DNA from 2 places in the Shinella sp. JR1-6 genome. Region 2 is predicted to be linked to the other one. Evidence: predicted binding sites of a transcription regulator. Region 2 holds the regulator's gene; the other holds the start of a gene.
What was found. Region 2 encodes LexA, which represses DNA repair genes until DNA is damaged. Its sites were predicted from a motif close to TGTTCNNNNTGTGTTCNG; they were not measured.
Positions count from the first base shown of each region.

Region 1: a site for LexA is predicted at 5,762-5,779, ahead of EXZ48_RS18725 (putative DNA modification/repair radical SAM protein). Genes of this name have one in related genera too.

Region 1 covers NZ_SHMI01000010.1:141,065-156,189, forward strand. Annotated here, with positions in the region: gene EXZ48_RS18705 (iron chelate uptake ABC transporter family permease subunit) at 1-1,030, shown strand, start outside; gene EXZ48_RS18710 (ABC transporter ATP-binding protein) at 1,027-1,848, shown strand; gene EXZ48_RS18715 (DUF2218 domain-containing protein) at 1,845-2,909, shown strand; gene EXZ48_RS18720 (UdgX family uracil-DNA binding protein) at 3,072-4,529, opposite strand; gene EXZ48_RS18725 (putative DNA modification/repair radical SAM protein) at 4,529-5,758, opposite strand; gene EXZ48_RS18730 (NAD(P)/FAD-dependent oxidoreductase) at 5,894-7,096, opposite strand; gene EXZ48_RS18735 (D-glycerate dehydrogenase) at 7,119-8,081, opposite strand; gene EXZ48_RS18740 (creatininase family protein) at 8,299-9,099, shown strand; gene EXZ48_RS18745 (ABC transporter ATP-binding protein) at 9,101-9,925, shown strand; gene EXZ48_RS18750 (ABC transporter permease) at 9,906-10,760, shown strand; gene EXZ48_RS18755 (amidohydrolase family protein) at 10,766-11,980, shown strand; gene EXZ48_RS18760 (FAD-binding oxidoreductase) at 11,977-13,344, shown strand; gene EXZ48_RS18765 (ABC transporter substrate-binding protein) at 13,367-14,377, shown strand; gene EXZ48_RS18770 (TetR family transcriptional regulator C-terminal domain-containing protein) at 14,451-15,074, shown strand; gene EXZ48_RS18775 (RidA family protein) at 15,078-15,125, shown strand, end outside.
Region 2 covers NZ_SHMI01000005.1:161,569-176,693, reverse strand. Annotated here, with positions in the region: gene EXZ48_RS10775 (hypothetical protein) at 1-23, opposite strand, end outside; gene EXZ48_RS10770 (hypothetical protein) at 253-660, opposite strand; gene EXZ48_RS10765 (regulatory protein GemA) at 762-1,205, opposite strand; gene EXZ48_RS10760 (hypothetical protein) at 1,208-1,570, opposite strand; gene EXZ48_RS10755 (AAA family ATPase) at 1,667-2,443, opposite strand; gene EXZ48_RS10750 (hypothetical protein) at 2,430-3,344, opposite strand; gene EXZ48_RS10745 (helix-turn-helix domain-containing protein) at 3,402-4,463, opposite strand; gene EXZ48_RS10740 (helix-turn-helix domain-containing protein) at 4,776-5,351, shown strand; gene lexA (transcriptional repressor LexA) at 5,679-6,404, shown strand; gene EXZ48_RS10730 (ComEC/Rec2 family competence protein) at 6,398-8,854, opposite strand; gene gltA (citrate synthase) at 9,163-10,452, shown strand; gene lpxB (lipid-A-disaccharide synthase) at 10,484-11,662, opposite strand; gene EXZ48_RS10715 (LpxI family protein) at 11,659-12,537, opposite strand; gene lpxA (acyl-ACP--UDP-N-acetylglucosamine O-acyltransferase) at 12,543-13,352, opposite strand; gene fabZ (3-hydroxyacyl-ACP dehydratase FabZ) at 13,355-13,822, opposite strand; gene lpxD (UDP-3-O-(3-hydroxymyristoyl)glucosamine N-acyltransferase) at 13,815-14,882, opposite strand; gene bamA (outer membrane protein assembly factor BamA) at 14,932-15,125, opposite strand, start outside.

The DNA.
Region 1 (15,125 bases), on a different contig from region 2:
CGCCCCCCTCGTCGATTCCATTGCGAAAAACCGCCATCGCCGCGCCCGCCGGCGCCACTGCGTCATCGGCTTCCTCCTCGCGCTCGTCACCGCGACCTTCCTGCTGACCCTGCTGCTCGGCCAGTCCTTCACCCCACCGCAGGACATTTTCCGCGCGCTGATGGGCGAGGATGTGCCTGATGTCGCCTTCACTGTCGGCCAGCTCCGGCTGCCGCGCGCCATGCTCGCGATCCTCGCCGGCCTCAGTTTCGGCCTCGGCGGCGTCGCCTTCCAGATCATGCTGCGCAATCCGCTGGCGAGCCCCGACATTATCGGCATCAGCTGGGGGGCGAGCGCCGCCGCGGTCTTCGCCATCGTCGTGCTCGGGCTTTCGGGGCCGATCGTCTCGATCCTCGCCGTTATCGCCGGGCTTGGCGTGGCGCTCGTCGTCTACGCGCTCTCCTTTCGCAACGGCGTCGCGGGCACGCGGCTCATCCTCGTCGGCATCGGCGTTTCGGCCATGCTGGAGAGCGTCATCGCCTACATCCTCTCCACCGCCCCCGCCTGGACCCTGCAAGAGGCGCTGCGCTGGCTCACGGGCAGCGTCAACGGCGCACAGCTCGGCCAGAGCCTGCCGCTCGTCGTCGCGCTCGCCGTCTTCGGCGGCCTGCTGCTTTCCCGCGCCCGCGACCTCGAAGCCCTGCGGCTTGGCGACGACACCGCGGCCGCGCTCGGCGTCCGGGTCGGCCAGACCCGCGTGCTGGTCATCATCGCGGCCGTCGGCATGATCGCCAGCGCCACCGCCATTTCGGGGCCGATCGCCTTCGTCGCCTTCCTCGCGGGGCCGATTGCCGCCCGCATCGTCGGCAACAACGGCTCGCTGCTCGTCCCAGCGGCACTGACAGGCGCGGCGCTGGTATTGGTCGGCGATTATTGTGGCCAGTTCCTGCTGCCGAGCCGCTATCCCGTCGGCGTCGTCACCGGGGCGCTCGGTGCGCCCTACCTGATTTTCCTGATCGTGCGCGTCAACCGGTCCGGAGGCTCCCTATGAAACCGCACACCCTCCTCGCCACCGGCCTTTCCGCCGGGTACGGCGAAACACGCATCCTCGACGGGCTCGACCTTGCCGTGCCGCCCGGGAGGATCACCGTCATTGTCGGGGCGAACGCCTGCGGCAAGTCCACGCTGCTGCGCACCCTCTCGCGCCTGCTGCCGGCCCAAAGAGGGCAGGTGTTGCTGGACGGCAAGTCGATCCATCGCATTCCCTCAAGAGATCTTGCCCGCACGCTCGGCCTCCTGCCCCAATCGCCCATCGCGCCCGAGGGCATCACCGTCGCCGACCTTGTCAGCCGCGGCCGCCATCCGCATCAGGGGGTCTTTTCCCGCTGGACGCGCGAAGACGACGTAGCGGTCGCCGCCGCCCTTGCGGCGACGAAGACCGACGACCTTGCGGAACGGCCGATCGACGAACTCTCGGGCGGTCAGCGCCAGCGTGTCTGGATCGCCATGGCGCTTGCCCAGCAGACGGACCTCCTGCTGCTCGACGAGCCCACCACCTTCCTCGACATCAGCCACCAGATCGAGGTGCTGGACCTCCTGACCGACCTCAACCAGACGCGCGGCACCACCATCGTGATGGTGCTGCACGACCTGAACCTTGCCGCCCGCTACGCCGACCACCTCGTCGCGATGGCGAACGGCCGGCTGCACATCGCCGGCCCGCCGGAGACCGTTCTGACAGAGGACCATGTGCGACAGGTCTTTGGCCTCGAAAGCCGCATCATCACCGACCCGACCTCCGGTCGGCCGACCATGTTGCCGATCGGCCGCCATCGCATGATTTCCCCCGTAATCAAGGAGCCCGCATGAACGCCCTCCCGCAATTCAAGCTCACCGGTGTCGCGCTGCCGAAGGATGCGCTGAAAATGCTCGATGAGGTCTGCGAGCACTTCGTCGAGCACGCCGAGGTGCGGCGCACGGAAAATGCCGCAACGCTGACGAGCGAGATCGGCACAGCCGATATGCGTCTCGACGGCGGACGGCTCCTCATCGATCTCGCCTGCCCGAGCGACGAGACGCTTCAGATGAGCCGCACGGTCATCGCCGAGCACCTCTTCTATTTCGCCGGCGAGGACCCGCTGGAACTCACCTGGTCCGAACCGGCGACGCGTTCGCGGCTCGCCAATCTTCATGAAGTGACCGTCGTCTCGGCCGAGGACGTGACGCCGCACATGCGGCGCGTCATCTTTGCTTGCACAGACGTGAAGCCTTTCATCGGCGAGGGCATGCATGTGCGCCTGCTGGTGCCGCCGAAAGGCCGGACGCCGGTCTGGCCGGGGCTGCGCGATGACGGCCGCATTGCCTGGCCGGAGGGCGAGGATGCGCTGCTCGTGCGCGTCTACACGATCCGCGCCGTCAACGCCGAGCGCGGCGAACTCTCGGTCGACTTCCTGCAGCATCCCCTGCCTGGCGTTGCGACACCCGGCGCGGATTTCGCCCGGGATGCGCAGCCGGGGGACAGGCTCGCCCTGCTCGGCCCCGGCGGCGGCGACCTTCCGCAGGCCGAAACCATCTTCCTTGCCGGGGACGAAAGCGCCTTGCCCGCCATCGCCCGCATCGCCGCCGAAGCGCCCGAAGGCACGAGGATGCAGGCGATCATAGAGGTGGCGGATGCGGCGGAAGAGCAGCCGCTGCCGACCACCGGAACGCTCGACATACGCTGGCTGCACCGCGCCAGCTACCCGGCGGGCAACAAGAACATGCTCGCGCAGACGGTGATAGAGGCACTTGCTGCCGTGGATGAAGAAGCCTTCGTCTGGGTCGCCTGCGAGCGGGAGGATGTCCGGCTTGTCCGCGCATTCCTCAAGGGCCGCGGGCACGATCGCACGCGCACCTATGCCGCCTGGTACTGGGAGCGCGACAACGCCTGACGGAACGGCACCTTTCCCCATCCAAAGACGGCTTCTCCGGGTCGCAACCGGTTGAGATCCCGGCTGGCATGAGGCAACCCATAAATTGCCGGGCAGGGAACGACTTTTATCGAGAAGGCGGCGCAACGCCGCCTGAAGCCAAACGCCGCACCACCGGTTCCTTCAGCAAAGGGAATGCGCCCGCTCGATCATAGCCCGGATGGCACGCAGATCCTCAACGAAGAGGGCATGCTGCCTCAACCGTTCCGCGCCGTCCGGAAGGCGCAGCAGATGGGATGGGTGGATTGTGGGGTAGAGCAACCGCGCGCCTTCCATGGCGATCGGCTTGCCGCGAACTTCACTGAGCGGGCGGCGCTCTCCGCTCAGCGCATGGAGGGCGGTCGCGCCGAGCGTGACGACAAGGCTCGGCTGGACAGCATCGATCTCCTTGGCAAGCCACCACCGGCAGTGCTCGATCTCGCCCCTGTCCGGTCGCTGGTGAAGACGGCGCTTGCCACGAGGGACATATTTGAAGTGCTTTACCGCATTCGTCAGATAGAGACTGTCGCGGGCGATGCCCGCCTCGTGCAGCGCGGCGTCCAAGACCCTGCCTGCCGGGCCGACAAAAGGACGGCCAGCAAGATCCTCCTGATCACCCGGTTGCTCCCCGACCATCATGATCCGTGCACCCTGTGGCCCCTCGCCAAATACGGTTTGCGTGGCGGCGCAATGCAGCGGGCACCGCGTGCACCGTCCTGCCTCTTCGCGCAGCGCATCAAGCGTGCCCGGGCTTTCCAGCCTGACCTGCGGCAATGTCGGGGCGGCATCCTGGAGACGATGGTGAAAGAGCGGCGGATCGCTGGCGGCGCGTTCGGCCATGGCGCGCACATTCGCCTCGGCATGGGCGATGAGGCCTGGAATCAGCGCCGCCTCCGGCAGGTTGCGCCAGTACTTCTTCGGCATCTCCGTCTGCATGGCCTTCACCTTGAGCCGGGCCGGATTGAAGATGCTCGCATAGTAGGTGCACCAGAGGTCATCCGTCGGGTCGTCATGGCCGGGATTTTCACAAGGGCGCGGATCGAAGGCCAGGGTCTCGCCATCCCAGCGCGCCGACCCGCGCGGGGTGGCGATCATCCAGTCCATATCGGCAAAGCGTCGACGGAAGAAAGGCGCCGTGCGGGCAACCACGAAATGCGACGGCTCGAACCAGGCGACGAACCGGCGGCGGCCCACCGCTTCTCCGAAAACCTCCTTGAAGCGTACGAAGGCCGTCATCTTGTGGCTATCGCGATGAACATTTCTGGCAAGCAGCCGTGCCCGGGCAACATCCTCGTCCGCCGGCAGCGCGAGAAGGTTCCTGTCGGATTGCAGGCGCCAGAGCAGCCTGTAGAGGAGATGGAAACGGCCGGGTTCGGTATGGCAGACGACCGCCTCGGCCAACTCCAGAAAACCGGCGGGAACGGTGAGCGCCCGCGCCCGAGGCAAGGCTTTCGGCAGGTTCTGCCCCGCCGCAAAGAGCTCGTTCTCCCCCGACGTCCGCCATTCCACCTCCCGCGGTGCAACACCGGCGGCAGCGAGTGCGCGGGCCGCATCCCGCCATTCGGCAAAGTCACCGCGGCCGAGAAGGAAGACCCTGTGCATCAGAGCAGCGAAAGCTGTACCGGCCTGGGTGCGAAGAACGCCTTCAGGTCGGCCCGGTCGGCAAGGCGGCGGGGCGTCCAACCGTCCGTTTCGATGAAGGCACGTACCTTGCGCAGCGAAACGCCGAGCCTTGCCAGGTCCTCCAGCCGCAGACGGCGGAGGCGGCGGCTGGAAAGAATGGCCTCCACGGTCTTCGTGCCGAAGCCAGGCACGCGCAGCAGCCGTTCCCGCTCGGCCCGGTTGACATCCACTGGAAACGCATCGCGATTGGCGAGAGCCCAGGCGAGCTTCGGGTCCATGTCGAGATCGAGCATGCCGCCGGTTGATGCCGTGATTTCGTCGACGCCGAAACCGTAGAAGCGATAGAGCCAGTCGGCCTGGTAGAGCCGGTGTTCACGAACCAGCGGCGGCTTGATCAGCGGAAGCGCACGGGAGGCGTCAGGGATGGGGCTGAAGGCGGAATAGTAGACACGCTTCAGTCCGTAGCTGCCATAGAGCCGGGCGCTGGTTTTCAGGATGGTTGCATCATCCGCACCGTCGGCCCCGACGATCATCTGCGTGCTCTGCCCACCCGGCACGAAGCGCTTGCGTCGTTTCGACTGTAAGGTCGGCTCATCCGCCGCTTCGATCTTGCGGCGCAGGTCGCCCATCGCACGGCGAATTCCCTCCGGGCGCTTCTGCGGTGCGAAGCGGCCGATGCCGGCATCCGTCGGAAGCTCGATGTTGAGCGACAGGCGATCGGCGTAAAGCCCCGCCTGCTCGATCAGTTCCGGCGCGGCATCGGGGATGGATTTCAAATGGATGTAGCCGCCAAATCCATGCACCGTTCGCAGCTCCCGCGCCACGCGCACCATCTCTCCCATTGTGTGATCGGGCGAGCGGATGATGCCCGACGACAGGAACAGCCCTTCGATATAGTTGCGGCGGTAGAACTCCAGCGTCAGCCAGACCACCTCTTCTGGCGTGAACCGGGCTCGTTCCACATTGCTGGACGAGCGGTTGATGCAATAGGCGCAATCGAAGATGCAGAAGTTGGTGAGAAGAATCTTGAGAAGCGAAATGCATCGGCCGTCGGGAGCATAGGCATGGCAAATTCCGGCTCCCTCCGTCGAGCCGAGCCCGCCGCTTTCCATGGAGTCCCGCTTCACCGTTCCACTCGAAGCGCACGAGGCATCGTATTTGGCGGCATCCGAGAGGATCGCTAAGCGCTGCTTCATCGATTTCTTCATGAATGTTCACTATATGTTCTTTTGCGCACCGTCAAGCAACCGGCCCAGACGGCGCGCGCATGAATGCATCAGAACGCCGTACGGCCTGCACCACCGCGCCAGACAGACCGCACGGTGGAACACGGCTTGAACCCGTCATATCAGGGTTTTCAAATCGAAACCCGTATCGGCCACCTGCTCCGGCAAGGGTGAACGCCCGGCCTCGATCAAGCGCTTGCCCACCATATAGCTGCGCGGCTCGTTCATCGCATCGACGGCAAGCAGCACGCCCTCGCGAAAATACCAGTGCGAACGTGCCTTCTCGTTCGCTCCCGATCGCACCACAACCCGGTCAAATGTCGTGTTCAGGCCGGCGATCTGCAGCTTCACGTCATACTGGTCGGACCAGAACCAGGGCTTCGGCACATAATCCATCGCCGCACCCAGCATATTGGCCGCGACGGCTTCAGCCTGGTCGATGGCGTTCTGCACACTCTCCAGCCGGATCATGTCACCGCGATAGGGCAGGCGCGCGCAATCACCGGCCGCCCAGATGGCGGGATCTCCTGTCCTGCCATGCGCATCGACGATAACACCGCCATCGCAGGCGAGACCCGCCGCCGCCGCGAGCCCGTCATTGGCCGTCACGCCGATGCCGGCGATGACGAAGTCCACCTCCCGGCGTGAGCCATCCGCCAACACCACCGAGATCGCCTCCCCGCGTTCCAGCCCAGCCAGGCCGGTGCCCTCGAGGATTTCGACACCGTTGCCGGCATGAAGGCTCCGGAAATAATCGGAGGTTTCCGGCGCGGCGACGCGCTGGAGAATACGGGGCGCCGCCTCAATGAGTGTCACCTTGAGGCCGAGCCTGGCCGCCACCGCCGCGGCCTCCAGCCCGATATAGCCGCCCCCGACGACCAGCACCCGTCGCCCCTCGCGGAACTCCGGGGCCATACGATCGACATCGGCCAGATTGCGCACCACATAGACGCCGGACAGGTCGCCACCGAGCGCGGCCGGTAGCGAACGCGGCGTCGCGCCGGTCGTCAGCGCCAGCTGGTCATAAGATACGCGGTCGTCATCGAGACGGATCTGCCGCGCGGCGCGGTCGATCGCGACGATCCTTTCACCGAGCCGCAGGGCAATGTCGTTGTCCGCGTAGAACCGCTCGGGCCGCAGGTGCAGCTGCTCCAGCGTCATTTCCTTCATCAGGTATTTCTTGGAGAGTGGCGGGCGCTGGTAGGGCAGCGTGTCTTCTTCACCGATGAGCGTGATGCGCCCGCCAAAACCAAGGACCCGCAGTTTGGCCGCCAGCGACGACCCGGCCTGTCCTGCTCCCAGGATCGCTATGTGGTTCATGTCGTCCTCCCCTCGCTCCTGCTCACGCGACCCGGTTTTCCGGCGCATCGCCGCGGAAAAAGGCCTCCAGATTGTCGAGCGCCGTCATGCCCATCGCCGCGCGTGCCGCCTGCGTCGCCGAACCGAGATGGGGCAGCAGAACGACGTCGTCACGCTCGCGGAGGGCGGCCGGCACGGCGGGCTCGAATTCATAGACATCGAGCGCCGCCCCGGCGATCTGCCGGCATTCGAGCGCGCGGATCAGGGCCACCTCGTCCACCACCTCGCCGCGCGAGACGTTGACGAGATGCGCCTCAGGCCGCATCAAAGCGAAGGCACGCTCGTCGATCAGGTGGCGCGTCTCGCTGCCACCCGGCACGGTCAGAACGACAAAATCGGCGCGTTGCAGCAGATCGTCCAGGGGCACCTGTGTCGCGTCCATGCCGGACACGGTCTTCGGCGAGCGGTTGTGGAACAGCACCCGCATGCCGAAACCGGCAGCGGCGCGGCGGGCGACCTCCTGCCCGATACGCCCCATGCCGACAATGCCGATCGTGCTACCGGAAACATCCCGGCCGAGAAGCTGTACGGGATGCCAGCCCTTCCATGCCCCGGACCGCACCAGCCGCTCCCCCTCGCCCGCACGGCGCGCGGTCATCAAGAGGAGCAGCATCGCAAGGTCGGCTGTCGGGCCGGTGACGGCCCCCGGCGTGTTGGTGACGGCAATGCCTGCGCGCGCCGCTGCCGCAAGGTCGATATGGCTGACCCCGGCGCCAAAATTGGCAAGGATGCGGCAGCGCGGCAATGCCCCATCGGCAAACACCGCCGGCGAGAAGACATCGCCGAGAGAAGGCAGGATCGCGTCGTGATCGCGGAGCGCGGCGGAAAGCTCTGCCGCCGTCGTGGCGCCGGCGTCCTTGCGGATCGTCAGGTCGAAGAGGGCGCCGGCCCGCTCGTGCACGGCGGCCGGCAAGGGACGGGTGATCAGCAGGCGCGGTCGTTTCATAAATCCCTCCCAGACTGCATTCCAACCACCCTCCCGGCGGCAGAAAGCCACGAATAAACATGATGATAATCAAAAGCTTACCGTAACATCTGGAAAGAACATACCAAATAGTTTGACCATTTGCTATGAGTTTGTTTATCTAACCTCGGAGGAAGAGGAGGAGCAAGATGGAACTTCTGTCATCAACGGGTATCCGTAACGGCATGGAGGCTTCCCGATGAAGCGCTTCTGGGCCGACTATTCCAGCCGTGATTTCGCAGCGCTCGATCGGGGACGCCTCATCGCCGTCCTGCCCATCGGAGCCATCGAGCAGCACGGACCGCACCTGCCGATGTCCGTCGACAGCTGTACCGTCGACGGGGTGGTGCGCCGCCTCGCAAAAGCCCTGCCGGAGGATAGTCCAGTGCTGTTCCTGCCCACGCAGGCCGTCTGCAAGAGCGACGAGCATATCGACTATCCCGGCACGCTCACCCTTTCGGCCGAAACGCTGGTCCGCGTGCTGACCGAAATCGGCGCCAGCGTGGCGCGCTCGGGGGTCCGCAAGTTCGTCCTCCTCAACGGCCATGGCGGCAACATTCCGGTCATGGACGTCGTGACCCGCCAGCTGCGCGTTGCCCATGACATGCTGGCCTTCTCGGTCAACTGGTTCGGCTTTGGCATGCCCGAGGGCGTCTATTCCGATGTCGAGCGCACCCACGGCATCCATGCCGGCGACATGGAGACCTCCGTCATGCTGGCACTCGACCCCGGCAATGTGACCATGGCCGCGGCCCGCGACTTCCGCTCGCGCGGCCAGGACCTTTTCGAAAACTTCCGCCATCTCGGCCTCGGCCGTGGCGCAAAACCGGGCTGGAAGACACAGGATTTCAGCACGGCCGGGGCCTGCGGCGAGGCGCATCTCGCCACCGCCGAAAAGGGTGATGCGACCCTCGACCACGCCGTGGCGCGCCTCGTCGAGGCCATGGCAGAGATCGACAGCCTGCCAGCCGACTGGCTGGACAGAAAGCCGGAGTGGTAGCATGAACGCGGCAAGCCCTCTCCCCAAGGCCGCCGGCCTGACCGGCGCGCCCGCCCTCATCGACATGAAGGACGTCTACAAGCGCTTCGCAAACGGTACCGTGGCGCTGCGCGGCATGTCGCTGACGATCCGCAACGGTGAGTTCGTGTCCTTCCTCGGCCCTTCGGGCTGCGGCAAAAGCACCGCACTGAAGATGATCTCCGGTCTCCTGTCCCTCTCCTCGGGTTCGATCACGGTCAACGGTCATCCGGCCGGCGAAAGTCCCCATGGCAGCGATATCGGCTATGTCTTCCAGGAAGCGACGCTGATGCCCTGGGCAACGGTCTTCGACAACGTCTTCCTCCCCCTGAAACTGCAGGGGCTCGGCAAGGGCGAGGCGAAAGCCCGCGTGGAAGAGGCCCTTTCCATGGTGGGCCTTGCCAATTTCGCCCGCTCCTATCCGCGCGAACTTTCGGGCGGCATGAAGATGCGCGTTTCCATTGCCCGCGCCATGGTGACGAAGCCGAAGCTGCTCTTGATGGACGAACCCTTCGCAGCGCTGGACGAGATGACCCGATCCAAGCTCAACGACGAGGTGCTGGGCCTCTGGCGCTCGCACGGGCTGACAGTGATCTTCGTCACTCATTCGGTCTTCGAGTCCGTCTATCTCTCCAGCCGCGTCGTGGTCATGGCCGCGCGCCCCGGCCGCGTGGTGCACGACATCGCGCTGCCCGGCGCGGAGACGCGCACGAGCGCCTACCGCATGACATCCGAGTACACCGAGAACTGCCGTCTGGTCAGCAACGCGCTCGAAGGGACCATGGACCATGTCGATCTCAACCATTGATCCGGCCGTTGCCGAAAGCGAAATCGTCGATCCGCGCATCCTGCTCGAACGCCGCGAACGGCGCCTGCGCGTCATCATGCCCATCATCTCGATTCTGGTGGTGCTTGGACTGTGGGAATTCCTCGTCTGGTACAACGAGGTTCCGCATTACCTGATCCCCGCGCCAAGCCTGATCGCAAAGACGCTGGTCGAGGACTGGTCGTCTCTGATGCAGAGCGCGGCGTTCACGGTGAAGCTGACGCTGCTGTCACTCAGCCTCGCCATCATCGGCGGCGTGCTGCTCGGCATGCTCTTTGCCTTGTCGCGCACGGTGGAAATGTGCCTCTTTCCCTTCGCCGTCATCCTGCAGGTAACGCCGATCATCGCCATCGCACCGCTGATCCTCATCTATGTCAGCAACACCTTCTTCGCGCTGCTCATCTGCGCCTGGATCGTCGCGTTCTTCCCGATCCTGTCGAACACTGCGATCGGCCTGCGCAGCGCCGACCATAACCTGCGCGACATGTTCCGGCTCTATCAGGCGACGCCCTGGCAGCGCCTGCGCCACCTGCTGATCCCCTCGGCACTCCCCTACTTCATGGCCGCGCTGAAGATCGCCGGCGGCCTGTCGCTGATCGGCGCGGTCGTCGCCGAATTCGTCGCAGGCACGGCGGGGCAGAACACCGGCCTTGCCTCACGCATCCTCGAATCGAGCTTCCGCAACGAGATCCCGCGCATGTTCGCCGCGCTGTTCCTCGTCTCGGTGCTGGGGGTCGGGATCTTCCTCGTCACGTCCTGGCTGTCGAACCTCGTGCTCGGCCACTGGCACGAAAGCGAAATCAAGCGCGAGACGTGAACCTCATGCGGACCATCGAGACCACCAGCCTCGCCGATGCCGGCGCAGCGGGCCTGCGCCTTGCAGGCGCCAGCCTCGCTGGCCGGGAGGGCCATTGGGACATCGCCATCAACGGCGGCCGCATCACGGCCCTCGCCCCCTCGGCAAGCCGCGATGGCGGCCTCGTCCTGCCGCTCCTGGCCGACATTCACACCCATCTCGACAAGACCTTCACCGCCTCCCGGATGCCAGCCCGTGCCACATCGCTCTTCCACGCCATCGAGATGATGCAGGCCGATGCCGCACTCTGGGACGACGCCGATCTGCGCCGGCGGGCAGGCCGGGGACTGGATCGCGCCTATCGGCACGGCACGGCGCTGATGCGCAGCCATGTCGACTGGCACGGCGCGACGCCGCCGGCAGCCTGGACCGTGCTGCGCGGGCTTGCCGACGAATGGCAGGGTCGCCTCCATCTGGAGCTTGCCTCGTTGACGCCGCTCGATCTCTTCGCCGAAGTCGGCGAAGCCATCGCCGGTGAGGTCAAGGCGACGGGTGGGGTGCTCGGGGCATTCATCTATCGCAACAATGACCTCGAGGCCCGGCTCGCGCACGTCTTCGATCTTGCGGAAAAGCACGATCTTCTGCTCGACTTCCATGTCGATGAGGGGTTGGACATCGAGGCGCGCGGCATCGATGCCATCGTGGTGGAAACCGAAAGGCGCGGCCTTTCCGGCCGGGTGTTGTGCGGTCATGGCTGCGCGCTCTCGGTGCGTGATCCCTCGGAGGTCGCGGACATTCTCGCCCGAGCGGGCGGAGCGGGTGTCGGACTGACGGTGCTGCCAGGCTGCAACGCCTACCTGCAGGACGCCAGGGCAGGCCGCACGCCGCGCCTGCGCGGCCTTGCGCCCCTGCATGAGGCGCGGGACGCAGGCCTTGCCGTGATGATCGGCTCCGACAACGTGCGCGACGCCTTCTTCCCCTTCGGCGATTATGACCTCTTCGACGCCTTTCGCAGCGCGACCCTGCTCGGCCACCTCCAGCCGGAGGACTGGCTGGACGCGGTGAGCGAGACACCGGCCCGCTGGATGGGCCGGAGCCTTGCGCTTGTCGAGGGCGGCCCCGCCGATTTCATCCGGCTCGACGCCGAGGATCTGACCGATGCCCTGAGCCGTCCCCGCGCCGACCGACAGGTCTGGCGGGGGGGCCGCATCCTGACCGACCACGAAGGAGAACAGACATGACCGGACACCGCGACTGGGCGTCGATCAAGACGGCGCTGAATGGGATCCGCCTGCATGACGACGAGAACTACATCGCCGCGCGTTCGCGCGACTACTTCTGGTATAGCCCCATCCTCAACGAGCAGCTGAAGGACAAGCTGGGCGAGCTGGTGGTCGTACCCCAGAGCCTTGAGGAGGTCGTGCATGTCGCCTCCGTCGTCGCCCGCCACAAGGTTCCGCTTACACTGCGCGGCGGCGGCACCGGCAATTACGGCCAGTGCGTGCCGCTGGACGGCGGTATCGTCATGGACCTCACCCGCCTCGACAGAGTGATCGAGATCACGGACGGCCATGTGCGCGTGGAGGCGGGCGCCCGCATCTCGCGGCTCGATGACGCTGCGCACGAGACCGGGCAGGAACTGATGATGTATCCTTCGACCCGCCAGATGGCGACCATCGGCGGCTTCGTCGCCGGCGGCTCTGGCGGCATCGGCTCGCTGCGCCATGGCATGCTGCGCGACCCCGGCAACCTCACCTATGCCAAGGTCGTCACCGTCGAACCGGAACCGCAGGTCATCGAGCTCCACGGCGAAGACGTGCAGAAGGTGCAGCACGCCTATGGCACCAACGGCATCGTGGTGGAGCTCGGCGTCGGCCTCACCCGCGCAACGGACTGGATCCATACCGCCGCGCTCTTCGACGGCTACGACGCCGCGCTACGTTTCGCCTCGCTGGCGCAGCAGAAGGGGCTCGACTGCTACCTGCTGACCACCGTCGAGCGTCGCTTTGCGCCCTTCTACAACAAGCTCGGCGATCTCTTTCCCGCAGACCGGGACGCCGTCTTCGCCATGGTCGCGCCGCAGGAGATGGCCCGCTTCACCGCCGAGGCAGAAGCCCTTGGCGGGCGCATCTCGTTTGCCATGAGCAAGCCGGAGATCCGCGCCGCCGGCCTGCAACCGGCCTATGAATGCGGCTGGAACCACACCACGCTGCAGGCCCTCAAGGCGGACAAGAGCTGGACCTATCTGCAGGTCGCGTATCCGCGGCCCTTCGATGCCGACCTCGTGCTCCGCCAGATGGCCCGCTACGGCGAGGAGATCTACTGGCACCACGAAATGGCGCGTATGGACGGCGAGGTGCAGATCTTCGCCCTGCCGTTGGTGCGCTACCGCGGCGAAGAGGCCATGTACCGCCTGATCGCCGAAGTGGAGGAGACGGACGGCTGCACGATCTTCGACCCTCATGTGGTGACCATCGAGGACGGCGGCATGAAGCAGATCGACCAGACGCAGATCGAGTTCAAGAAGCGCGCCGATCCATACGGCCTGATGAATCCCGGCAAGACCCGGGGCTGGACCGATGGCATGGCCCGCACCGACGCCTGAAACAACCAAAGGGGAAACGCGCATGAAACACATGACAAGTCTTTTCGCCGCCGTGGGCCTGCTGCTCGCCGCCGGCTCCTCCTGGGCCGCCGACAAGGTCGTCTTCGGTACCAACTGGCTGGCCCAAGGCGGCCATGGCGGCTTCTACCAGGCCGTGGTGGACGGCACCTATGCCAAATACGGCCTCGACGTCGAGATCAGGATGGGTGGCCCGCAGGTCAACACCCGCCCGATGCTGCCGGCCGGCCGGCTCGATTTTCTGATGGGCGGCAACCTGCTGCTCGCTTTCGACAATGTGCGCAACGGCATTCCCACCACGGTCGTGGCAGCGATCTTCCAGAAGGATCCGCAGGCCTTCATGGCGCACAAGGGCGAATATGCCGATTTTGCGGCGCTCACCAAGGCACCGTCCGTGCTCGTTTCCAAGGACGGCCAGTTCAGCTTCTGGCAGTGGATGGTCACCCGCCTCGGTTTCCAGGATGAACAGCTGCGCCCCTACGGCTTCAACCTCGCGCAGTTCCTGAGCGACAAGAAGATGGTGCAGCAGGCCTATGGCACCGCCGAGCCGCTCTATGCCGCAAAGGAGGGCGCCGAGGTTGACGTGTTCCTGCTCGCCGATCAGGGCTGGAGCACCTATGGCTCGATCATCGAGACGCGCAACGAACTGGTCGAGAACAACCCCGACCTCGTGCAGCGTTTCCTCGACGCTTCCATCGAGGGCTGGAACAACTACCTCTACGGCGACCGCAAGGCGGCCTATGCAGCGATCATCGCCGCCAATCCGGAAATGACGGTCGAAAAGCTCGACGCCGAGATGGCGCAATTCGACAAACTTCAGATCATCGATTCCGGCGAAGCGGTGGAAAAGGGCATCGGCGCGATGAGCCCCGAGCGCATCAAGGCCTTCCATGACCTTGCCGTCGAAAGCAAGATCATCGAGGCTGGCGCCGTCGATCTCTCGAAGGTCGCCGATACGCGCTTCGTCAACAAGGGCAAGGGGCTCGACATCAAGGCCAAGCTGACGGGCAAGTAAGCAAAACCACGGACCGGCACCCACCCCGTGCCGGTCCGATCCCGACGCATCGCCAGGAAGGCCAGGACCGCCCATGAGCACTCTTCAGAAAAAGCGGCAGGAAATCCACGCCGCCATCCGCAACGCGGCCATCCAGGAGTTCGCGCGCAACGGCCTGTCAGGCACCTCCACCCAGGCGATCGCGCAGACGGCGGGCATCACCAAGGCCCAGCTACACTACTACATCTCCTCCAAGGAGGAGCTCTACCAGCAGGTCCTCAGCGACATCGTCGGAGCCTACAAGGACATCTTCTTCCTCTCCGCCTCGCGCGACGATCCGGCGCTGGCGATCACCCAGTATATAGAGCGCAAGGTACGCCATACGCTGGAATTCCCCGACCTCTCACGCTTCTTCGCCAATGAGATTGCCCGTGGCGCACCCGAGATGACGCCCCACTGGGCGGCGCTCAAGGCCGCGGTCGAGGAGGCGAACGCCGTGATCCAGCAATGGATCGACAGTGGCAAGATAACACCCGTCGATCCCCTGCTCTTCCAGATGAACATCTGGGCCGTGACCCAACACTATGCCGAATACGAGGCGCAGGCGCGCGTGCTGATGGACCGGCCGGAAAGCGAAGCACTCGATGCGGACCGCATCATCGCCGAAGCGACCGCACTTTTCCTGCGCCGCTGCGGACTTGCCGGCAAGGAGGCGTGACCCATGAAGACACTGCAACCCGCCAGCCTGCCCGCACCTTTCGGCCGCTAT
Region 2 (15,125 bases):
TCCTTGATCTCAACCGTTGCCACAAAACCACCTCTTCACCGGGTTGATTGAAGAGATAGCGTGGCACTGACAGTGTCGGCGACACTGACAGTGTCAGTTGCATGGCTGTATAGGGACTCATAGGAGAGATTGCGCGGAGGGGCGGCACTCCCTCGCGGATCCGGACAACCGTCCCGGTGTACCTTGCTCGCGCCCGCGCAGAGTCGCATGAATGGTCACCCGGGGCAAGACGGGTCGAAAAAGGCCTGTGTTCTATCGGCTGGAAAAGCCGCTAGTCTTTATCAAGATCGTCACACAAAATCTGAAACAGACGATCAACCTCGCTGTAAGGCCGAATTCTGAGGGTCTGCTGCAAGCCGCGCGCTCGCTCAACCTCTTCCAGTATCGGTACACCACTGCAAGAGTAGGCGTGTTTTCCGCCCCGAACCGGCCACTGCATTCGGTTATGAGTGTCGCTGCGCTCTTCGTGTTGATGTTTTCCGCGAAGAATGCCGCAACCGTCGGCCGCTCGTCGATGAATGACGGCCTTGGCCGTTTATGTGTTTTCCGGAGCAGAGTGGCCGTCACATATTCCTCGTATTCGCGCAGCGGCACGACGGCATATTTGCGGTGGTCGATTGTCGCCACCCGTACCTCGACGTATTTGATTTTCTTACTCATGCGTTTTCCTTTGGATTGGCGCATAGGGAGCGCTTGAGTGGTGGCAGGCCAAGGTTGTTCGCCCAAAGCCGGGAATGCGCCCCACGGCCTTTAAACCAGCTTTAAATTTGATCCAGTTTGCGGGCGGCCATCGCCTTGAGCGCCGAAATGACTTTCGCCGCCCGTTTGTTGTCAACAAAGCGCAAGGAGGAAACCTTGTGCGACCGTTCCAGCCACTTGTTCAGTTCCACGTCACCATTATCCGGTTTGCCGGTGAATTTCCCCCAGAGTGACCGGATAAGATCGACCTGCGCAGGCGTTGCCATCGTCGGCCGATAGCCATAGGTCCGTTGCGTCCAGGTCGAGCGGAAGCCCATAGCGGTGAAATACTTGATGACAGCGGTGAAGCCGGGCTGAGTGAGATCGGCCGCGCTTTCGCACCTGCCGTACCGGGCGAGGATCGCCCGGTAGCTGTCGTCATCAAGGGAAAGCTGCTTCTTCGCGACGTGAAGAAGGGCTATCTGTTTTGGCGTGATAGGGGATGTGAAAGCGCTACTCTTCGCCATCGTCATTCTCCATATACGGGAGCCATGGAAGGTGAGGCATCATGCCCATCGCGTCGAAAATCGTCACTCGCCCGAAGGGCCTCAAGGGAAACCCATTCGAAATCATCCTCAAGCGTTCGTGCGAGATCGCTTATGGCATCCATTTGAGTATCAACATACGTATAGAAGGCAGAGAATACCGCTTGAAGCTCGTCAAGAGTATCCTCGCGAAGTGGTCTATCCATGCCGTATTGGTCATATACCTGCATCACACGGCACATTGCGCGGACATTTTGTTCGGTCTCGCATAATATACTGGCGAGCATCCGTTCTTCGTTGGTAAGCAGCGTGCGGAGCATGCTATGTTCGTTGATCTTGTGAAGCATGGTGTTTCTTTCTCTTGGACATAGCTCCGCACTACGCCGAACAGATGCACGGAGAACATTGGTTTCAGATGGTACGCGGGTGGGTGGAGGCGGCTGCTAGGCCGCTTCCGGTCTCAAAAGCCTCAAGTCCGCCTGATCAGGTTTTGCCTTCATGACGGTTTTGATGTGCTGTAAACGGATACCACCTGTGCCGGTGGTCAGCATTTTGGCCTCGCGCAACAACCGCCCAAGGTGGCGGGCAGTTGTGCGCATGCCGAAATTCCCTATCGCTTCGTAGGCGTCCATTCCTTCGACACCGTAGGCTGCGCCGATCACATCGCAGTCGCGTCGATCCAGTTTCGGAAGCTGAATTTTCATGCCAAGGCGCTCATCCACCTGCTTCCAGGCGGACTGGTCTACCTTCGATTTCGCGAGCCGGGAGCCGTTGCCGCTCATGATGAGCGCGAGGTCGCACGTCTCCTGAAGGTTCTGGAGTTCCCGCTGCGCCGTCGCTTCCAGCGTCTGGATTTCATCAACAATGAGCAAGCGGCGCGGGTTATGCTGCCGATCCCAATCAGTTCTGGCGAGCTTGCGGACAAGCACGTTGTAAAGATCGCGGGTGTACGTGCAGTCATGATAAATCTCGAAGGCGGCAAGAAGCATTCGATACATGTCCGGCACGGTCTTGTGAGCCTGCCCGGCAAGGCAGTAGACTCCGCCGAGTTCCTTCGCCAGATAATAGAGAGCAGTTGTTTTGCCATGACCGGGATCGCTTACAACTTGCACCGGCTCTCCGAAATTCATGGTGTAATCTAGCCCGTCGCGAATGCGCTTAACGGCGCTGATCTCCACGAAGTACTCCCTCGCCGGCACATATGGCTTAATGAGTTCCATCGTACTTCCTTTGATTGTGAGCGGCGGCGGCGCGAACAAGCAGCGACCGGGCCTCATCCATTTCCCGCTGTTTCTCTTCCAATTGCTGGCGGGTCTTTTTCGCAGAACGTACAGGAACGATGGCGTGGCTGCCGCCGCCGTCCAGATCGACCGAGATCACCCCGGCTGGCGCGTTTGGAACGATTTGCGCTGCCCCCTCGCCGATCTCGATCAACTTGCCGAGAACGTCGATTTCAGGCACGGAACGCTGCATCTTGCGGAGCGCCTGCTTACGGTTTTTATCGCGCGCCGCGCTGGTCTGTGCACCGCGAGGATCATCATAGAGGAATTCGCAATCCGGCGTGGCCCATCCGATGCGCTCGCCCTGGACGGTTTCCACCAGCAACTCATTGAAGCCGTGATAGGCAGGGACGCGGACGATGACAGTGGTTTCAAAGCACCTGTCGAGTTCCGGTCCGGTCCACAACCGCCCGCCGAGGCTGAAGGCGTGCTTTTCCAGCTTGCGGCGCTCCGGCTTGGCGAAGGCCATGTAGAACTGGCTGTCGTCTATCAGCGTGGAAGCCCATCCGGCCTTCACATGCCCCTCGAAAGCCTGCGACGGCGACTTGCCGGCAAGCGCGCCTCCCTGAGGCAATGCCTCGTAGGTCTTCAGAAGCTGGAAAACCAGTTTGCAGAATTCGTCAAAGCCGTTCTCGTATGGAGGCATCGGCTTGCCGAGTTCCCGGCGCTTCGGGTTCATGCGGTTGTCGTCGATCCAGCCGGGAATATGTCGAAAATATTGCTGGTTCATCTGGCGGAAGAAGCCTTCAACCACCTTAGCGGATGCGTTATAGGCCCTCGCCCGGATGACACGGTTACGATCCTCTGCCGTGTAAGGCGTGATGCTGCAATTCAGCTTCAAGGCGTCCTCAAGGTAGTCGGCAAAACGGTATTCGGAGCCATTGTCGCAATAGAGCTTCTACGGCATGCCGAAGGCCGGATGCTGGCACATACGCTTGAATGCCTCGATCACATCGACGTTGCGCACGCCGCCGCGCTCGTTGAGAAAGACGAGTTCCCCGAAAACACGGTTCGTCGCCACATCGTGGAAGGCCAGAAACTTAGGGCTCGCGACCGTGCCGTTATTCCGGCGCACCATCACATTGATATGGTGCACGTCCATCACCACAATCTCCATGGGCTGGCGACCAGCTATCGTGCGACGGATGCGTGGCTTGTTGTCCTCGCTGGCTTTCCGGTCGAAGTTATGCCGATAGACGGCCTTAAACCGGGCTTCGGCCGACACGATGCTGTCGGGGATATTAAACAGCTTCGTGGCCTCGGTCTCATCGGTGACGACATAACCATATGCAGCGGTGAGGCGGCGCAGCTCGGCAGAAGCCATGAACCGGATCAGCTTGCGCGTGGTGCCTTTGACGATCAGCCCGCGAATGAACTGGACGATATCCTCGGCAATGGTTTCCTTGGCGATATCGTCAAAGGGAACCGTCTGCATCCACGCCCGGTTGATTAGGGCTTTCTTTTCGCCCTTGTCGCTCCGGACTTTCTGCGCAAGGCCCTGAAATCCCTCTGTTTCGAAAATCTTGATCCACTCATATAGGGTGGATTGGGTGAGCTTGCGTTTATGGCCGGTCCAGTCGAGCCGATAGGTACCGTGCAGCTTCTCGATTTCGGCCTTGCGTTCCGGGCTCCGGTACGGATGCTCCAGCGCCGGCGCGATGATGTCGTGTTTCCACGCGCGTTCCAGCCGAGCCATATCGTCACCGAGGCGGAAGCTTAAAACCGCTTTATCGGCTATTTGAAGGGTCTTTAAATGCTCTTGAAGATGGGGCGGAAGGCTGGAAACCCGTACCTGATACTGGATGCCGGAGCGACCGCCACGGCCGTGGAAGGTGCGGACTTCAAGGGCGTCGCCCCGCCATACCTGACCGCTTCTTGCCAATGAAAGTGCGCGGCGCGCTTTACGAAATGATATTCCTGCCACTTGGGCAAAGTCGTCTGCCGTAAGCCAGTTCGACATTTAGGCCGCCCGTCGTTCGATAGCTTTCAAGATCGTCTCCACGAGACGTTTGGCGTTCTCGCTACAAATGTCGCCGCTTAGTGACTGTTCAGCGGTCCTGCGAACAACGCCATTGGCTTTGCACCATGCATTGAAGGAGGAACCTTGAAGGATGAACTCTACGCGAACGTAGACCAGAAGCTCCTTCGAAGGAGTTTTGGATTTGGCTTTCATTTCAAGGCACACCTTGATAAAACTGCATTATGCAGACCGCATGTCCGCACAATGCAGATGTCATGCGGCTCCGTCCGCATTTTGTAGACGAGGGTGCCTGTGAGCGATGCGACAACGTTAAATGTGCCAGAGATTTTGGATCGGATGAAAGCGGCGTGTGGCATAAACACGGATGCCAATCTCGCTACTCATCTTGGAGTTTCAAACAAAACAGTTTCCTCATGGCGATCCAGAAATTCCTTGCCAATCGAGGCAGTCCTCCAGCTAACTGTAGAGACTGGCCGCAAGATCGATTTCTTTCTCTTCGGTGAAGATCGCACGCCTCTGTCGGGCGAAGATTTTGTTCAGCTTTTTAAGTTTGAAGATTTAACAATCAGAGATTTTGAGATCGCCGGAGAGGCCATAATCGCTGAATTGCTCGGTCAATTTGCGGCCGAGGAATTGGCGTTCATGAGCGAGAGCGAGGTAACCGAGGCTGGGAAAAGCTTAGGGGCGGCAATTCTGCGTACCCTTGCATTGGTTCGACATGAGCGGCGGTCGCTTCTTGACAGTGGTAAGATGGATGAAGCCGCATTCGATGAGTATGGTCGAAAGAGTTTCCGCAGTGATTTACCTCATTTCATAAGAGCAATTGAAAACCGGACGGAGCGCCGCAAAAAGCAGGGTCCGCAATAGGGTCCGCAATCCCACGTGGGGTGATCGGCCATGAAGGTTAAGGGCCGCAATAATCGTTGTATTTTCAATTAGTTATTATATCCGCTGGAATGGCCGTGTTTGGGGTTACCAATTGGCGCATTGGGAACCCCCACTTTCGCGGCAAAAGCCCTTTAAAAACAAGGCAGCGCCTGTTTTTGAATTCCAGATTATCTATGCGCGCTATTCCGGATTAGCTCGCGCGCCTCCACCAGTACTATTATTGTTTCAGCAGCCCCTTGCAGAACACATATGGAACAGATAGTGTCTGTTCTGGATTTGTTTCACTCGATTCTCGGTGGAGGAGCCATGCTCACGCGGAAACAACAGGAACTTCTCCTGTTCATTCATGAACGGATGAAGGAGTCCGGTATTCCTCCCTCCTTCGACGAGATGAAGGACGCGCTGGATCTCGCGTCGAAATCGGGCATCCACCGCCTCATCACGGCGCTGGAGGAACGCGGCTTCATCCGGCGCCTGCCGAACCGGGCCCGCGCGCTCGAGGTGATAAAGCTTCCCGAAGCCTATGCCCAGAGCCTGCAGCCGCGCCGCGGCTTTTCACCTGCCGTCATCGAGGGCAGTCGCGGCAAGCAGCCCCCCGCTCCCGTCGCCGCCCCGCCGCGGCGCACGCCCGTGGCCGAGGTTTCCTCATCCGTCTCCGTTCCTGTCATGGGCCGCATCGCTGCCGGCGTGCCGATCTCCGCCATCCAGAACAACACCCATGACATCACCGTTCCAGCCGAGATGATCGGCAACGGCGATCACTATGCGCTGGAGGTCAAGGGCGATTCGATGATCGAGGCCGGCATTCTCGATGGCGACACGGTGATCATCCGCACGGCGAGCAGCGCCAATCCCGGCGAAATCATCGTGGCGCTTGTCGACGACGAGGAAGCCACGCTGAAGCGCTTCCGCCGCAAGGGCGCGTCGATCGCGCTCGAAGCGGCAAACCCCGCCTACGAGACCCGCATCTTCGGGCCGGACCGGGTAAAAATCCAGGGCAAGCTGGTTGGCCTCATTCGCCGCTATCACTGATCGCCCTGCGGATCGAAACTGCCTGTGCGCCAGTCGTAGCTGCGGTGGCGGGCCCAGGGCCGGTCGAGACTTTCCACGGCTGGTGTGACCTGCGCAGCTGAAAAGATGTTGGATAGGCCTTCGGCGTCCGGGTGGATTTCGAGGGCGCCGGTTCGCCTCAGGTGACGCGCCGTCACCAGGCGCGCACCCGAGCGGCAAGCCTCGAGCCGCAGGGCCAGGGACACGACGACGAGGTCGGCAGCGTCGCAGGCCGTGCCCAGGAAGGCGACGTCGTCGAGGGTCACGATCCGCCAGCCGCTTGGCGAGACGGCGGCACAGAAGGCCTTTGCCTCGCAGACGAAGCCATTGCCGGCCCGGGCCTCCGCGAGCGCGGACGCCATGGCGTCCCTCGCCTTCTGCCGGTCGGCCGTGCGCCGGGGCTTGTTTCGGCTTTCTGCAGCACCCGTGGTGCTGACGGCTTCTTCAAGGGTCAAGCCGGCGCTTCTGCGGATCTCCGGTTTTACAAGTTCGCCGAGCCGAAGGGCGCGCCGCCACTGCGAATAGATGAAGTCTGGCGGTCTTGCCCGGTTTGTGGCGACGGTTTCGCCGCGAAGGATGGCAACGAGGCGGCCATCCTCGGACACCAGCGCTTCCGGCGTGGCACCTCCAGCCGGAAAGCAGGCGATGGCGAGGCCGATCCCGACAAGCAGCGTTCCCGCATGGCGCAGCCGCGTGCGCAGGATGCAGACAAGCCCGCCACCAAGGCCGATCAGCAGGAACGCAATCGAGGGAATGCGGCCGGTGACGATCTCGCCCTTCCAGCTCGCAACCCATGTCGACAGCGCGATCATCCACTCGATGCCCTTGCCCATGATCGCGAAGGGCACGCCATCGAGGCCGAAAGGCATGAGCAGTACGGCGATGAGGCCGAAGGGCATGACGATCGCGCTGATGACAGGCATGGCGAGCAAGTTGCCGGCAAGTCCATAGGCCGGGATGCGATGGAAATGGCCGATGGAATAGATCAGGGTCGAGAACCCGCCGATCAGCGAGGACAGGAGCAGCCCGCCGAAGAAGCGCCCCAGCGCACCACCGAACAGTTTCAGGCGCCCTCCCTCGCCCTCGCGGCGGACAGGACGTTCCCGCCAGGCCGCATAGCCGGCGACGAGCCCGAGCGTTGCGGCATAGGACATCTGGAAGCCCGGATTGGTGACGGCCGACGGTGTCACGGCAAGGATGACGATGGCCGAGAGTGCCACGTTGCGCAGGCTGATCGCCGCACGGCCGAACAGCACCGCCACCAGCATGATGCAGATCATGATCCACGAGCGCACGGCGGAGATCGCACCGCCCGAAACGAGGATATAGAGCGTCACCATGACGAGCGCGCCGGCGGCGGCAATCTTCTTGGCGGGATAGCGTTCGGAAAAGCCCGGGATCAGTGCCATCAGAACGCGGGCGCCGACGAGGAAAGTGCCAGCGGCGAGCACCATGTTGAGCCCGGAAATGGCCAGCACATGGGCAAGCCCCGCCTCTCGCAATGCCTCCACCGTTTCCGGGCTGATCGCCCGCTGCTCCGCCGTCACCAGGGCCGCGGCGATCGCGCCGGCATCGCCGCCAATCCGCCCGCGGATATGCTCGGTGAGGTTGTTGCGCCAGGTCGCGACCGTCTGTCGAATCCGACCCTCGACGCCCGGCTCGGCCACTGCAACCGCACGCGGGGCCTGATAGAAGTAGCCGACCGCGCCGGTGCCGGCGAAATAGGCGTCGAAGGCGAAGTCGTTGAGGCCGGAAAGCGCCGGGCCAGAGGGCGGCCCGAGCCGTGCCCGTCCGGTTATCCCACCGCCGATCGGGATCGGCGCATGCCGACTGCGGGCGAGGAGCGTCACCACGCCGGGCGGGCGTTTGAGCACCGGGTCGCGTGTCGTATCGAGCGCGATGCGGTAGCGGATCGCACCCCGTTCGTCACTCTCGCGCGCCAGCACCCGCCCGCTGACATCGGTGGTAACGGGCGCATCAAGCACGACCGTATCGAGCCGCGCGCTTTCGAGCGCCGCCAGCAGCATGCCGACCGGAACGAAGAGTATCGCCCCGGCGGCGAGCGCAGTCCAATCCTCCCGATGTCTGAAGCGCCAGGCGGGCCAGAACGCGAAGGCAGCGAAAAGCAGCAGTGCTGGAAGCGATGGATCAGTAACGGCGGAAAACCACAGGGCCGCTCCAGCACCAAGGAAGACCGGCACGAACAGGAAGAAATGGCCATGTGCCCGTTCCTGCGCGAAGGCGGCGCGCCACGTCTGCGGCGTCTCGGAAGCACTCCTCAAGCGCCCCGCCGCTGTCAGAAGCACCACGACCCTGCCCCTGCGGGCCGGCGGATCGCGTGCCGGGACCGGCAGAGGAGCATCGTCAGGCGCCGCCCGCCAGGCATGCGCCTCGGGCACCTCCCGCCGTTCTGCGACCTTGCCCTTCTCCATGATCCCGGCCCCACCCGTTCACACCGCCATTGTGCAACCGAATGATGGAAACTTCAATCAGCAGTGGCCGTCACAAGTGCTAAGCAAGACAGAAAGGATGCCACCTCCGCATTTCGCGAAACACGCGTAAAAGTTGCTTGAAACTTGCTGGAAAGGGTAGATATTGCGTTGCCGGAAAGCCTATTTTCGCAATGCACAATTTGCCTTTCGTCTCGCTTGGCAGGCAGGTGCAAATGGGCTAGCAAAACGAGCATGTTCATGGTTCCGGCACAACTTCGTGCCGCCATTGGAAACAACGGAGGATCGTTATGACAGGAACAAGCGCGGGTGTATCGGTCGGTGGCAAAGCGGTTGAGCTGCCGACGCGATCCGGTACGATCGGCCCCGATGTGATCGACATCGGCACGCTGTACAAGAACACCGGCACCTTCACCTACGATCCCGGCTTCACCTCCACCGCATCCTGCGAATCGAAGATCACCTATATCGACGGCGACGAAGGCGTTCTGCTGCATCGCGGCTATCCGATCGAACAGTTGGCCGAACACGGCGATTTCCTTGAAGTCTGCTACCTTCTGCTGTACGGCGAACTGCCGACCAAGTCCCAGAAGGACGATTTCGATTACCGCGTCACGCACCACACCATGGTGCACGAGCAGATGAGCCGATTCTTCACCGGCTTCCGTCGCGACGCCCACCCGATGGCCGTCATGTGCGGCTGTGTCGGCGCGCTCTCGGCCTTCTATCACGACTCGACCGACATCACCGATCCGCACCAGCGCATGGTCGCCTCGCTGCGCATGATCGCCAAAATGCCGACGATCGCCGCGATGGCCTACAAGTACCACATCGGCCAGCCCTTCGTTTACCCGAAGAACGACCTCGACTACGCCTCGAACTTCCTGCGCATGTGTTTTGCCGTGCCCTGCGAAGACTATGTGGTCAACCCGGTGCTCTCGCGCGCCATGGACCGCATTTTCATCCTGCATGCCGACCACGAGCAGAACGCCTCCACCTCGACGGTTCGTCTCGCCGGTTCCTCCGGCGCCAACCCGTTCGCCTGCATCGCGGCCGGCATCGCCTGCCTCTGGGGCCCGGCCCATGGCGGCGCCAACGAAGCCGCGCTCAACATGCTCGCGGAAATCGGCTCGGTCGAGCGTATCCCGGAATATGTCGCCAAGGCCAAGGACAAGAACGACCCGTTCCGCCTGATGGGCTTTGGCCACCGCGTCTACAAGAACTACGACCCGCGCGCCCGCATCATGCAGAAGACGACGCACGAGGTTCTCGGCGAACTCGGCATCAAGGACGATCCGATGCTGGAAGTCGCCATGGAGCTGGAGCGCATCGCGCTGACGGACGACTACTTCATCGAGAAGAAGCTCTACCCGAACATCGACTTCTACTCCGGCATCACGCTGAAGGCGCTCGGTTTCCCCACCACCATGTTCACGGTGCTGTTCGCGCTCGCCCGCACGGTCGGCTGGATCGCCCAGTGGAACGAGATGATCGAGGATCCGGAGCAGCGCATCGGCCGCCCGCGCCAGCTCTATATCGGTGCCCCGAAGCGGGACTACGTACCGGTCTCCAAGCGCTGATTTCAGCGGAGCCATCCATGAAAAAGCCCGGTCAGTTTCGACCGGGCTTTTTTGTTGCAAGAAGGTCCAGGATGACCGCCGCGCCAGTTTCGCCGGGCGGGCGCTGTGTCTGCATGCGCGCGTGTACCAGGTCATAGCCTTCCAGCATGGCGCTGCGCTGGGCCGTATCGGTCGAAAGCCGCTCGACCCAGCGGGTCAGACTGCCGGGGCGCACCATGTCGTTCAGATATTCCGGCACGACGGCGTAGTCGGCAATGATGTTGGGGATCGCCGCCGTCCAGATCTTCACCTTGCCGAGGAAGAGGTTGGCGAGCCAGTCGAAACGATAGGTCGAGACGACAGGCACGCGCGCGAGCGCCAGTTCGAGGATGACGGTGCCGGAGGCCGCGATCGCCGCATCGGCTTCGATGAAGGCCTGCCACTTCTCCGCGGTCGAAACGGTGATCTGCGGCTGCACCGGCCAGTCCGCCGTCAGTTTCCGCACCAGCGCCTCCTGCCGCGGCACGGTCGGCAGAAGGAAGCGCGTGCCGGGGTTGCGCCCGATAATTTCCTGCACCGCTTCGCCAAAGACCGGCAGCAGACGGGTGATTTCCGTGCCGCGTGAACCGGGAAGCAGCAGGCACGCGTGCTCGCCCGGCGCGCGTTCGCCACGGGCAAGCCGTGCGGCACGAACCTGCTGGATGTCGGGATCGCTGACCAGCCGGTGACCGACATAGGTGGTCGCAGGGCCGCCGAGCCGCTCCATCACGGAAGGCTCGAACGGCAGAAGCGCGAGGACATGGTCGACATAGGCGCGCATGCGCGGTGCGCGCTCTTGCTTCCAGGCCCAGACACTCGGGCAGACATAATTCACGACCGGCAGGTCCGGCAGCGCCTTGCGCACGCGGCGCGCCACGCGATGGGTGAAGTCCGGGCTGTCGATGATGAGAAGCACATCCGGCCGTGCGGCGACCAACGCATCGGCCGTCTGGCGAATGCGGCGGATAAGCGACGGCAGCCGCTTCAACACCTGCGAAATGCCCATGATGGAGAGTTCGGAGAAATCGAACAGGGATTTGAGACCTTGCCGCTCCAGCGCTTCGCCACCGACCCCGACCAGCGTCACCGGACCGGCATACATGGCCCGTAGCGCCGCGATCAGATCGCCACCGAGAAGATCACCGGAAACCTCGCCGGCAATGACGCCGATTTTCAGAGGGCTTTCCGTCATCGCCGTGCCTCCGCCCTCTCGGGTATGATGCCCGTCACGAACAGACCGTGCGCATCTGCTTCGGCAACAAGTGCCGCACGTTCCAGCACAAGCGAGCGCCCTGCCTCCACGGCGATCCCGGCAAGGCCGGCGGCGCGGGCGCGGCGCAACGTTTCCATGCCGATGGACGGCAGGTCGGCGCGCAAGTCCTGCTCGGGCTTGCACAGTTTGACAAGAACGCCCTTGCGGCGCGTGGAGATGCGTCCGGCGGCACGCAGGCTTGCCACGCGCTCCAGCATCGCATCCGTACCCTCCGCGCCCTCGAGCGCCACCACGCGCCCGCCAAGCGCGACGGCGCCCTGCCCCACATCGAGACGACCGAGCGCCAGCGCCGCGGCGGCCGCGGCGGCAATGTCGGCTTCGGCGGCCGCATCCGGCGTGACGGTGCCGAGCGGGCCTTCGCTGCCGAGCAAATCAGGCACGATTTCGTGCGCGCCGACGACCCGCACCCCCTCCGCTTCGATCAACCGGATGACCATCTTCAGCACCGCATCATCCCCCCCCTTCAGCAGGGTTCGGATGATGGACGGGACGGCGGCGAGCGCTTTCAACGGCGCATGGATGTCACGCCATTCCGGTCGACGGCGGACGGAACCCGACAGCACGGCGCGGCCGATGCCCTTCGCCCGAAAGGCGGCGCCAATACCGGCATAGTTGCCAATGGAAATGACCTGATGGTCAAAGCCGGTCCAGTCCGGGCTGGATTCGTCGCGAAGCGCCAGGACAAAGGGATCCTCGCCACGGGCGCGGGCCGCATCCGCGACATAGCGCGGCAGCAGGCCGCCGCCGGCGATGATGGCCAGCCGGTCGCGCACGAGGGGCCGGCTGTCCGCCACGCCGCTCAGCCCTTGCCGCGGTTCGGGGAAGACAGCGCGCGGTCGCTTTCTACAGCGATGAAATCGAGGATGTGCATGACAGGCACGCTATCGGCATAGTCCGCACGGATCGCCGCCGCATTGGCGCGGATCGACCCCTCGCCCTCGAAAATCTGCTTGAAGGCGCGGCGAACCTCATGGATCGTCGCTTTCTCCATACCGGAGCGGCTCATGCCGACGACGTTGAGGCCGCCGAGGATGCCCGGGTTGCCGTTCAGCATGCCATAGGGGATCACGTCATAGGCAACCGCCGAAAGCCCCCCGATGAAGGCCTGCCGGCCGATACGGGTGAACTGGTGCACCGCCGAACCGCCACCCAGGATCACCCGGTCCTCAACGGTCACGTGGCCGGCGAGCATGACATTGTTCGACAGGATGATGTGATCGCCGAGCTGACAATCATGCGCGACATGCGAATTGGCAAGGAACAGGTTGTGGTTCCCGACGACGGTCTTGCCACCGCCTTCCGTCGTGCCGGTGTTCATTGTCACACCTTCACGGATGACGCACATCTCGCCGACCGAGAGGGTCGTCTCGGCGCCGTCGTGATTCACGCTCTGCGGATCGCCACCTATAACGGCATTGGCGAAGATGCGCGTGCCGCGGCCGATATGCGTGCGCCCCGTCACCACCACATGCGTCAGAAGTTCGACACCATCGCCGAGAGCGACCTTGGGCCCCACATGGCAAAAGGGTCCCACGACGACGTTCTCACCGATGACCGCTCCGTCCTCGATGACGGAGAGCGGGTGGATCTTCGCGCTGGCGGCAATCATGATCAGGCGTCTTCCTTCTTGACGATCATCGCGCCGATATCAGCTTCCGCGACGAGTTGCCCATCAACTTTTGCATCGCAGTGAAACTTCCAGATATTGCCGCGCTGCTTCTGCTTGACGACATGGAACTCGACGCGATCGCCGGGCACGACCGGCTTGCGGAAGCGGGCATTGTCGATCGTCATGAAGTAGACGAGGTTGGAGCCCGAGCGCGTCTTGCGGGCACAGATCGCACCGGCGGTCTGTGCCATGCCCTCGATGAGCAGCACGCCCGGCATGATCGGGTGATCGGGAAAATGGCCCATGAACTGCGGCTCGTTGACCGTAACATTCTTGATGCCGACAGCAGAATCGTCGCCATCGATGTCGACGATCTTGTCGACGAGCAGGAACGGATAACGATGAGGAAGCAGCGTCAGGATCTCACGCAGATCAGCCACGCCGAGCGTTGCCTTGGTTTCTTCACTCATCGTTGCCCCCCTTTTTCTGGACTCGAGTGCTGGAACGCATGGCGATCTCCGCCATGTCGCGCAGGAAATCGCGCATCGGGCGCGCGGGAATGCCGCCGTATTTCTCGCCGGCTGGAATATCGGCGACGACACCGCTCATGGCAGCAATCTGCACGCCGTCGCCAATGGTAATATGACCGTTGATGCCGGCTGCGCCGCCGATCATCACGCCGTCACCGATGCGCGTGCTACCGGCGATGCCCACGCCACTGACGATGCCGCAATGCCGGCCGATGCGTACGTTGTGGCCAACCTGGACCTGGTTGTCGATCTTGGTCCCCTCGCCGATGACGGTATCGTCCATCGTGCCGCGGTCGATCGTCGTGTTCGCGCCGATCTCCACATGGTCCTGGATGATCACGCGGCCGATCTGAACGATCTTGATCATGCCGGGCTTGAGACCGGGAGCATAACCGAAACCGTCCTGGCCAATGCGCGCGCCGGGGTGAATGATGACATTGTTGCCGATCAGCGCACACTGGATCGTAACGCCCGCGGCGATCGTGCAGTCGCGGCCGATGCGCACGCCTGCACCGATGATCGCCCCCGGCCCGATGCGGCTGCCCTCGCCGATCTCCGCGTCCCTGCCGATCACGGCCATCGGTTCCACGGACACATTGTCCTCAAGCCGCGCTTGCGGATCGACATAGGCGCCCTGTGCAACGCCGACGGGCGCCGAGGTCATCGCTTCCGGGCGCATGGCCGAAGGGTGCAGGATTTCGCCGGCGCGGGCAAAGGCGGTGTGCGGACGGGCTGAAATCAGCACCGCGGTCTTTGGGGGAACGAGCGATACGAGAGCGCGGTCGCACAGGATCGCGCTCGCCTCGCAGGTCTCGAGCTCGGCGCGGAACTTGCGGGAAAGAATGTAACAGAGATCGCCTTCTTTCGCCCGATTGACGGGCGAAACGTTGCGCACGACGCGATCGGCCTGCGCAGGATCGGCGAGTTCCGCCCCAAGCCTTGTGGCAAGGTCACCCAGACGAATGCCGTCATGGGGCGGAAAGAACCAGTTATGCTCCATAGGCATGACTCCAGAACGTCCGTCTTCTCGCAGTTCTGGACTGCTTACCTCAGAACTGGGTCGCGATGCCGAACTTGAAGCGCTGCACCTCGTCGAAGGATTCCTTCTTGACCGGAACCGCGTAGTCGACACGCAGCGGGCCGAACGGCGAAGCCCAGATGATCGAGGCACCGACGGAAGCGCGCAGGCTCATGTCGTCACCACGGACCCTGTCGGCCGCAACGGTCTTGACGTCATTGCCGT